4 regions of the Actinomadura luteofluorescens genome follow, and region 2 is predicted to be linked to each of the others. Evidence: riboswitches for the same ligand, from Rfam matches in the RefSeq annotation. Region 2 holds a riboswitch; each other region holds the start of a gene.

Region 1 (2,193 bases), 3.1 Mb from region 2:
GCGCCATCCGGACGTCCTCGTCCTCGACCATCCCGTGCCGGTGGCGTACTCGCTGCCGTCCCGGCACCGCGCGATCGTGGTCAGCACCGGGGCGCAGCGGGCGCTCAGCGCCGAGGAGCTCGGCGCCGTCCTGGCGCACGAGCGGGCGCACCTGCGCCAGCGCCACCATGTGCTCCTGCTGGCCCTGGACCTGGTCCACGCCATGCTGCCGTGGCTGCCGACCGTCCGGCGCGCGAAGGCGCGGCTGCCGCTGCTGCTGGAGATGGCCGCGGACGACGCCGCGGTCCGCGTCCACGGCAGGAAACCGCTGGTCGGCGCCCTGTGCCGGCTCTCGGCGGCGCCGACCGGCGCGGGGGCGCTCGGGGCGGCGGGCGCGCCCGCCGCCGGTGCGCTGAGGGAGCGGGTGCTGCGGCTGGAGGGCGCCGCTCCGCCGAGGCCGCGCCGTGCCGTCCGGCTCGCGGCCGGCCTCTTCGTGGTGGCGGCGGTCGTCGCGCCGCTTCTGGCCGGGGCCGCGGCGATCGCCGAGCTGGCCGCCACCTGCTGAGACGGTATGTGGCTTTTGGGGAAATGCTCCGCTTCGGTGGCGAACCGACCGTAAACCTCCTACGCTCCGTAGGAGGTCACGGTCCGACGTCCCCGCCGGGGACGGCCGGCGACCGCGCCGAATCCCGCGGACGGCTCCGTCCGGGGAACCGGGGACCCGATCTTCAGGGGTGAATCCGTCCCGCGCGGACGGAAGGGCGACTCCGGCCCGAACCCGTCAGCTGACCCGGTAGGCGTTACAGGAGAGGACACCGCATGCAGCGACGAGCTGCCGGCCCCCGAACGACAGCCCGCCGCAGGATCCGCACCGGCCGGAACGTCACGGCGTGGACGGCCGCCTTCGCGCTGTCCGCCGGGCTTCTCGCCCCCGCGCCCGCCCACGCCGAGCCCAAGCCGACGCGCAAGCAACTGACCGCGCAGCAGGAGAAGCTCGCCGACGAGGCCGAGAAGCTCAGCGAGCAGTACAACGGGCTGCGCGAGCGCCTCAAGCAGGCCGAGCACGCCGCGAAGACGGCCAGGAGCAGCGCCCTGCGGCAGCAGAAGGCCCTGGACGAGGCGCGCGAGCGCATGGCGAAGATCGCCGCGGACAGCTACAAGAACGGCCCCGCGGACCCGGCCATCGGCTTCGCCTCGGCCTCCGACCCGCAGGCCGTCCTGGACCAGTCGGCCACCCTCAACTACTTCGCCAAGCAGAACGACACCCGCATCACGCAGATGCTCCAGGTGATGCAGGGCGCCGACCGGTCCCGCAAGGCCGCCGAGCAGCGCGCCGCCCAGGTGCGCGCGCTCACCGGCGAGGCGAAGAAGAAGCGCCGGGAACTCCAGGTCAAGCTCAAGAAGGTCGAGAAGCAGCTCGGCACCTTCAACACCGCCGGCTCGCGGCCCGGCTCCATCCCCAACATCAACTCCGGCGGGGCCTCGGCCAAGGCGATGACGGCCGTCCGGGCCGCCCTGGCCCAGCAGGGCGTGCCCTACTCCTGGGGCGGCGGCAACGCGTCCGGCCCGAGCTACGGCACCGCGCAGGGCGCCAACATCAAGGGCTTCGACTGCTCCGGCCTGACCCTGTACGCCTACGCGCAGGTCGGCATCACCCTCGGCCACTACACCGGAAGCCAGTACAACGCCGGCACCCACGTGAGCATGAGCCAGCTCAAGCCCGGCGACCTGGTGTTCTTCCACAGCGACCTGCACCACATGGGCATGTACATCGGCAACGGCAACATGGTCCACGCGCCGCAGACCGGCGACGTCGTCAAGATCGCCCCGATCGCCGGCCGCCCGTTCGCCGGTGGAGTCCGTGTCGCCTGACCCGGTGTCGCGTGTTCCGGGGTCGCGTGTTCCGGGGTCGCGTGTTCCGGTGACCCGCCGGTGACCGCCGGTCACGCTTCGCTACCCTGGTTCCCGGGATGAGCATGCACGTCGGCGGCCTCCCCGGGCGGGGCGGCGCGAACGCGGAACGGCGGGTGGGACGGCTGAGGCGATCTGTGCGCCGGGACGTCCTCTCTCTGGCGTCCGGCCTGCTCGTGCTTCTCGGCCTGCTGGCGATGCACGGCTTCCAGGCCACATCGAGCCCGGCCGGGATGAACGGCGTCCCGCTGACGTCCATGGCCGCCGGGCACGCGGTCCCCGTCACCGAAGCGGTGACGGGGC
Region 2 (2,193 bases):
CACCCGCTGCCCGGTGACCTTGTGCCCGGACACCAGCTGGTCGGTGACGTTGTGCCCGATCAACTGCTGCCCGGCGGCCTTGTGCGCGGTCACCTGCTGTCCGGTGACCTTCTGCGCCGTCGGCTCGTCCGCCGGGCCCCCATGAGTGGCCCCGGCCGCCACGCCCGTCACCAGCAGGCCCGCGAGGGCGGTGCCGATCAGGGCGGTGTCGATGACTCGCTGCTGCATGTTCATCCTTTGCTCGGTGGTCCGGGCGCCGGGTCACGCCTTCGGGCGTGAGGGGCTCGCCGTTGGGGCATGACGGACCCGGCGCACGGCACGTGGGCGTGCTCGCGACGTGGGTGTGATCGCGCGGGGATGGAGAGGGGGCGCACCACTGGACGGTGCGGGGCAAGGGGCCGCTGAACGGCCTCAGCTCACCGGTACTCGGGGTAGCCGTAGCCGGCGACGGTGGAGGTGTCGCGGACCTTCTTCTTCACGGCGTCGCCGGTGTTGCCCTCGATGGTGTTGATGGTCCCGTCGTGGTTGTCCTTCACGACGATGCCGACGTGCTCGACGCCCTTGATACCGCCGCCGTTCCAGGCGAAGAAGACCACGGCCCCGGGCTTCGGGGTCTCGCCGAAGCGGCCGGTCTTCTTGAACCACTTGGCGTGGCTGACGGTGTAGGCGTCGGCGCCCATGCCCTTGGTGCCGGTGTGCTGGCCCAGCCAGGACACGAACATGTCGCACCACGACTGGCCCTTGTAGACCGAGGCGCTGTCGGCACCGATCCGGTGGGCGTTCTGCTCGCCCAGCGGCGAGCCGACGTACCAGTCGTTGAACTTGCTGTTGCCCGAGGCGTCCTCGTGGGTGCCGACCTGCGTGCGGGCGAGGTTGATGACGTCCTGCGCGGAGGCGCCGGCCTGGGCGCCGCTGGCGTCGGCCTTGGACACGGGGGCGACGTTCACGGTGTTCGCGGGCTTGGCGTCCGCCTGGGCTGCCGGGGCCAGGGAGGCGAAGCCGAACGCGCCCGCCAGGGACAGGACGGCTCCGGCGGCGACGCGGGCGCCCATGCGCTTGGTCAGGTCGAAGGTACGAACGGTCATGCGAAGGTTCTCCTGAGTTCTTCCAGTCCGCCTACCGGGTTAGCTGTCGGGTTCGGGCGTGGAAGTGGCCCTACCGCGGCCCCGCGCATGGCGGGGGTGCGGATTCACCCCGGTGTTTCGGTGGGTCCCCGGCTCCGCTGCGCCATGATCGGCGCTCTGCGGACTCGGCGGCGGACGTGCCTTGATCGGCCGTCCTGATGATCAGGGACTCGACGCGCCCTTCATGATCTGGTCGGGCGCTCCGGACGGGCTTTCCCGTCGGTCACACACCCACAACAGGTTCAAGCGGCCCCATATTTCGTCAAGTCCATCCCAAAGACGCGACCCACCTGCAAAGACTCTCCAAAGCTCCCTGCACGCAAGGGCTGTGGACCGGTCAAGTCCGCCCAAGATTTCTTGTCGGCCCCCTCCACCCCGAGGGATCGACCCCGCCTGACCGCCCAGGACGTTCCCTGAAATGCGCACACCACATGATCCGTTGCCTTTAAGACGCGGGCGCGGGTCTGAGCCGACCGGGCGCCGAAGGTGGGGCCGGATCCCCCGCCGCCTGCGGTGATGCCGGACGTGAGCGATGCCTGAGGCGGAGGAACAACGCAGGGAACTGAACGGCCCTCGGCACCGGCGAGCCGCTCCTTCCCGCCCGCAGTCCACCCCCGCACGCGTGGGATCTCTGTCGTCTAGGCAGGTCGACACCACAGTCCTCAGGCTGCGGAAGAGCGTCTGGTCTCACCCCGGACGAGCCCGCCCGGGCAGGTAGATCGGGATCTTGCAAGAGGGCGCGCCTTGGGTGGGTGGGGGACGCTACGCGCAACGGACCCTCGAACACGATCCGGTTGCCTAAGCCGTTGAGGTTCTTCTCGAACCGTTACTGCTCGGCCGATCGTCGGCATCGACGATCTCGGCGATGAGTACAACGCCGTCCACTCGAATCCCCATGGCGCGGGCCGTTGTCGGCCGGGCGCTCTTGGCACGCGCTATCGACGCGAGCGGGAGCAGCGAGCCGGACCCCCTGGCCGCGGCCTCGGTGACTTCGCTGAGCAGGTCACCCGGGGTTCTCGGATGCCGGAACCAGCACACGGAGCCGACCACACGAACCCAACTAAAAGCA
Region 3 (2,193 bases), 8.0 Mb from region 2:
CGGGGGAGCGGGCGGGACGGCTGGTCGGCTGGCTGAACGAGTTGATCGGCGCCATGGACCCGCCCGCGACGGGCACCGCCATCGTCGCCCACTACGACCCGGCCCGCCACGTCCTGGAGTGGACGTGCGCGGGCCATCCGCCGCCGATCCTGGTCCGGGACGGGCGGGCGACCCCGCTGGAGGTGGTCCGGGACCCGATGCTCGGCGCCATGCCCGGCTGGGAGTACACGACGATCACCACCGGGCTCGACTCGGGCGACATGCTCTTCCTCTACACCGACGGCCTGGTGGAGCGCAGGGACGCGGACCTGGACGAGCGGATCGGCCGCCTGACCCACATCCTGCGTGACAGCTCCTCGCGTCCCGAGCGGGTGCTGGACGAGGTGCTCGCGCGGATGGAGCACGACCGGGCGGCCGACGACACCACGCTCTTCGCCCTTTACGTGGAGTGACCGTCCGGGCCTCGCGGTGACGAACCGCACGCCTGGCCAGCCAAGATCGCCGAGTGTGACGTGCGCCTCACCCGGCGGGGTGGTCGAGGTCGCGGACACCCGGGCGGCAGGTGCCGGCCGCCCGCAATTCGATCTTCTTTACCTTTTCCCGAAGGGCCGGTAAGTACGGCGGGCAAGGGGTTGCGGGGCGTCCTGACAAAGATCGGGAAGACGCGGGACCGTCTCCGTGTTGGGAGTCTCTTGGAAGGGCTTTGAGCAGGCAAGACTTTACTTTATGCCTGGTTTGCTTTTCTTGAGAAGGTTGGTACCTTCGATCCCGAATCACGCAACGCGTCCCATGCGTTGCCACCGGCCGCACCATGCGCGGCCGAGGATCGCGGAGCGGAATCCGCACGCGATGCGCGCCATGTGACGCGCGCCCCCTCATCAAGATCTGTCAGTGAAGGCATCCGTATACCTGCACCGCTCGCGCGGTGCGAGGCCGAGTCCGCCCGGTCGATGCGACCGGATCGGAGCCGGGGACCCACGTTTCTGGGGTGAATCGGCGCGCCCGAGAGTCGCGCCGTAGGGCTGCTTCCATGCCCGAATCCGTCAGCTAACCCGGTAGGCGCCATGGAAGACAAGGAGATTCCCTGCATGTCCGGTCTGTTCGATCGACTTTCGCTCCACCGCCTCACGCCCGAGGACAAGGCCGTCGGCGTCGCCGTCGGCGCGGTCCTGGCCGGCGCGGTCGGGCTCTCGGTGGTCAACCCCCTCGCCGGCGGCCGCGCGGTCGCCGAGACCTCCGCCCAGACGGCGGCGGTCGCCGAGCAGGGCACCGCCGCGCACGACTCCTCCCAGGTCAAGACTGTGAAGGCCGAGAACGTCGCGGCCGAGGCGCGGCGCGAGGGCTTCAAGGTCCCCCCGCACGCCGTCAAGCCCGCCGAAGTGATCAAGCTCGCGCAGCAGCAGGTCGGCGTCCACGAGGGCAAGGGCGGCCAGACCAAGTACCACAAGTGGTACGTCTCGACCCCGCAGGCGAAGGCCACCGCCAAGCGCGACGGCGGCTTCTCGGTCAAGGAGTACAACGGCGCCCAGTGGTGCAACATGTTCGTCTCCTGGCTCGGCGCCCAGACCGGCGTCAAGAACATGGGCTGGGACGCCTACACCGTCCAGCACGCCAGCTGGTTCAAGCAGACCGACCGCTGGGGCCACAAGGCCAAGCCGGGCGCCGTGGTGTTCTTCGACTGGCAGGACGGCTCGAAGGCCGGCATCGGTGACATCGACCACGTCGGCATCGTCGTCAAGGACAACGGCGACGGCAGCATCACCACCATCGAGGGCAACACCGAGAACGCGGTGAAGAAGAAGGTCCGCGAGAAGTCGCAGGTCGTCGGCTACGGCTACCCCGACTACGCCCGCTGACCCGAACGCCCCCCGAGAAGGCGCACACTCCATGAGGGCGCCCGGCCCCCCGGCCGGGCGCCTTCAGGTGTTCCGGGTGTTGTGCCCAATGCCTCCGCTCACGGTGGGTAATGCGAAGCGTTGACAGCTTTTGATCCCTCTTGGACCTCAGTGCGGCGTTCGTGGAAAGGAAAGCAGCACGCCGGAGTCTGCGGAGGGGGATGCCCATGGCGGTGCGCCCGGATGTCAGCGTGGTGGTGATCGCCTACAACGACGCGCGGAGGCTCCCGCGGGCGGTGGCCTCGACGCTGGCGCAGTCGCTGGGCGGCGTCGAGACGGTGATCGTCGACGACGCGAG
Region 4 (2,193 bases), 4.6 Mb from region 2:
GGGTGTTGCCCAACGTATTCGGCTTGACCCGGTCGAGGTCCAAGAACTCTGCCACGCCTTCGTCGTAGGAGCGGAGAAGTTCCTCGTACACCTCTGGCGCCACCGGAGTCCCAAGGATCTGCTCGAAGCCGTGGCGGGCGAAGAACTCCACCTCGAAGGTAAGGCAGAACACCCTTCGCACGCCGAGTTCACGCGCGTTCTCCAGGAGGCGGGTCACGATCCGGTGCCCGATCCCCCGTCCCCCGCATCCCTTGTCCACCGCGACCGAACGGACCTCCGCGAGGTCCTCCCACATGACGTGCAGGGCACCGCAGCCGATGACCGGCCCGGGCGTCCCGTGCTGGATGTCCTCGGCGACCCAGAACTCCTGGACGTCCTCGTACAGCTTGACCGTCGTCTTCTTGAGCAGGCGTCGCCCCGACCCGGCGTACAGGTCGACGAGCCTGCGGATCTCCTGGACGTCGGCGGTACGGGCACGCCGGATCACGACTTCCACAAACAGGCGAGATTATCGAACGCCGCGACCCGCCAGGCGGCGCCCTCCTCGTTCTCTCGTTCACCGCGCCGCGCGACCTGCGAATTCGCATGTTCTGGTTGGCATCCAATGCGGGGTCCGTTAGTGTCCATCGCTGACGTCGGCCCACCGCAGGACGGGGGCCGATTCCGCCGAGTCCCACGGGTCGCAACCAGCTGCCCGAGGAGCCGGGGACCCACTTTCGGAGCGTTTCGGGGGTTCGCCCTGAGCGACGACCGTGAGGGGTGAATCCGCAGTCGCGGGCGATCGGTTCGCCCGCGGACGCGGACGGGCTGCTCCGGCCCCAACCCGTCAGCTAACCCGGTAGGCGGCTGAGGAGAGGAGTATTCGTGAAGCGATCGCGGCATGCTTCCCTTTCACGCTTCCGTGGGCGTGCGGCCTTCGTGGTCGGCGCGCTCGCCGTCGTTTCGGCCGCTCCGCACGCGATCGCCCCGCAGGCGATCGCCGTCGCGCACGCCGACCCCGAGCCCTCCGCCAAGGAGCTGAGGACCAAGGCGCTCAAGCTCGCCGACCAGCTGGAGCAGCTCACCGAGCAGTACAACGGGCTGAAGGTCAGGCTCGCGCAGTCGCAGCGCGCCGCCAAGGTCGCCACGGAGAACGCCAAGCGCCAGGAGAAGACGCTGGAGGCGCTCCGCCAGAAGGTCGGATCCCTCGCGGCGACGAGCTACATGCAGGGCGGCTCCGACCCCGCGGTCTCGTTCGTCGCCTCCCAGGACCCGCAGTCCATCCTCGACCAGGCGGCGACCCTCCACTACTTCGCCAAGCAGGACAGCACCCAGGTGCTCGGGCTGATGCAGGCCATGCAGTCCGCCCAGCGGGCCCGCAAGTCGGCCGAGACCCGCGCCAAGCAGGTCAAGGACCTGAAGACGCAACTCGACTCGCAGCGCACGAAGATCACCGATGCCTACGAGAAGATCCGCGGCAAGCTCGTCGACAAGGACCCCACCCAGCTGGCCAAGCTCCCCGTCATCGGCACGGGCAAGGCCGCGCAGGCGCTCCGGTACGCGATGAGCAAGATCGGCCGCCCGTACGTGTGGGGCGCCGCCGGTCCGACCACGTTCGACTGCTCCGGCCTCACGATGTGGGCCTACAAGCAGGTCGGCATCAACCTGCCGCACTACACCGGCAGCCAGTGGAACGCCGGAACGCACGTGTCGCGCAGCGACCTGCAGCCGGGCGATCTCGTCTTCTTCTACTCCGACCTGCACCACATGGGGATCTACGTCGGCGGCGGCAAGATGCTGCACGCCCCGCACACCGGGGACGTCGTGAAGATCGCCTCCATGGACGGACGCCCCTTCGCCGGCGGCGTCCGGGTCGCCTAGGCACTGCGTCGCCGCGCCTGACGCGCGCTCTATCAAGCCGGTCGTCGGCGGTCTCGGAGGCGGACAGCGCCGCCCTGGGCTGCTGGAATGCGCCGGTCTGCCCGCGGGGCGGCCGGCGGACGCGTCATGCTGACCGATCTCGCCGTTCCATCCGTCACGCTGAGATGAGCTGACCCGGGCCCGCCGGACGAGGCCGTCATGGGGCAAAGATCACCGGAAAACGGGCGGGCCGGGTGGGCCTGTCAGGCCCGAACGCCGTCCGCGGCGACGCCTTCTGCAGGGACCTACCTGCCAGGGCGCGGGCGCCGCCGCTGCGGGGTCGGACGGAATTCG

The links. A riboswitch is a leader RNA that binds a small molecule or an ion and turns the genes downstream of it on or off. The one in region 2 is predicted to bind cyclic di-AMP.
Region 1: it holds a riboswitch for cyclic di-AMP, as region 2 does, so the genes downstream of both, BJY14_RS17040 (NlpC/P60 family protein) here and BJY14_RS02710 (CHAP domain-containing protein) in region 2, are expected to answer to the same signal.
Region 3: it holds a riboswitch for cyclic di-AMP, as region 2 does, so the genes downstream of both, BJY14_RS39820 (CHAP domain-containing protein) here and BJY14_RS02710 (CHAP domain-containing protein) in region 2, are expected to answer to the same signal.
Region 4: it holds a riboswitch for cyclic di-AMP, as region 2 does, so the genes downstream of both, BJY14_RS47340 (C40 family peptidase) here and BJY14_RS02710 (CHAP domain-containing protein) in region 2, are expected to answer to the same signal.

Annotation. Positions count from the first base shown of each region.
Region 1 is NZ_JACCBA010000001.1:3,700,509-3,702,701, reverse strand. Features, by position in the region: gene BJY14_RS45250 (M56 family metallopeptidase) at 1-544, shown strand, start outside; cyclic di-AMP (ydaO/yuaA leader) riboswitch at 650-795, shown strand; gene BJY14_RS17040 (NlpC/P60 family protein) at 799-1,851, shown strand; gene BJY14_RS17035 (DUF6153 family protein) at 1,950-2,193, shown strand, end outside.
Region 2 is NZ_JACCBA010000001.1:621,007-623,199, forward strand. Features, by position in the region: gene BJY14_RS02705 (RlpA-like double-psi beta-barrel domain-containing protein) at 1-228, opposite strand, end outside; gene BJY14_RS02710 (CHAP domain-containing protein) at 417-1,085, opposite strand; cyclic di-AMP (ydaO/yuaA leader) riboswitch at 1,100-1,249, opposite strand.
Region 3 is NZ_JACCBA010000001.1:8,636,882-8,639,074, forward strand. Features, by position in the region: gene BJY14_RS39815 (PP2C family protein-serine/threonine phosphatase) at 1-452, shown strand, start outside; cyclic di-AMP (ydaO/yuaA leader) riboswitch at 931-1,077, shown strand; gene BJY14_RS39820 (CHAP domain-containing protein) at 1,089-1,856, shown strand; gene BJY14_RS39825 (bifunctional glycosyltransferase/CDP-glycerol:glycerophosphate glycerophosphotransferase) at 2,063-2,193, shown strand, end outside.
Region 4 is NZ_JACCBA010000001.1:5,262,213-5,264,405, reverse strand. Features, by position in the region: gene BJY14_RS24450 (amino-acid N-acetyltransferase) at 1-496, opposite strand, end outside; cyclic di-AMP (ydaO/yuaA leader) riboswitch at 655-861, shown strand; gene BJY14_RS47340 (C40 family peptidase) at 919-1,860, shown strand.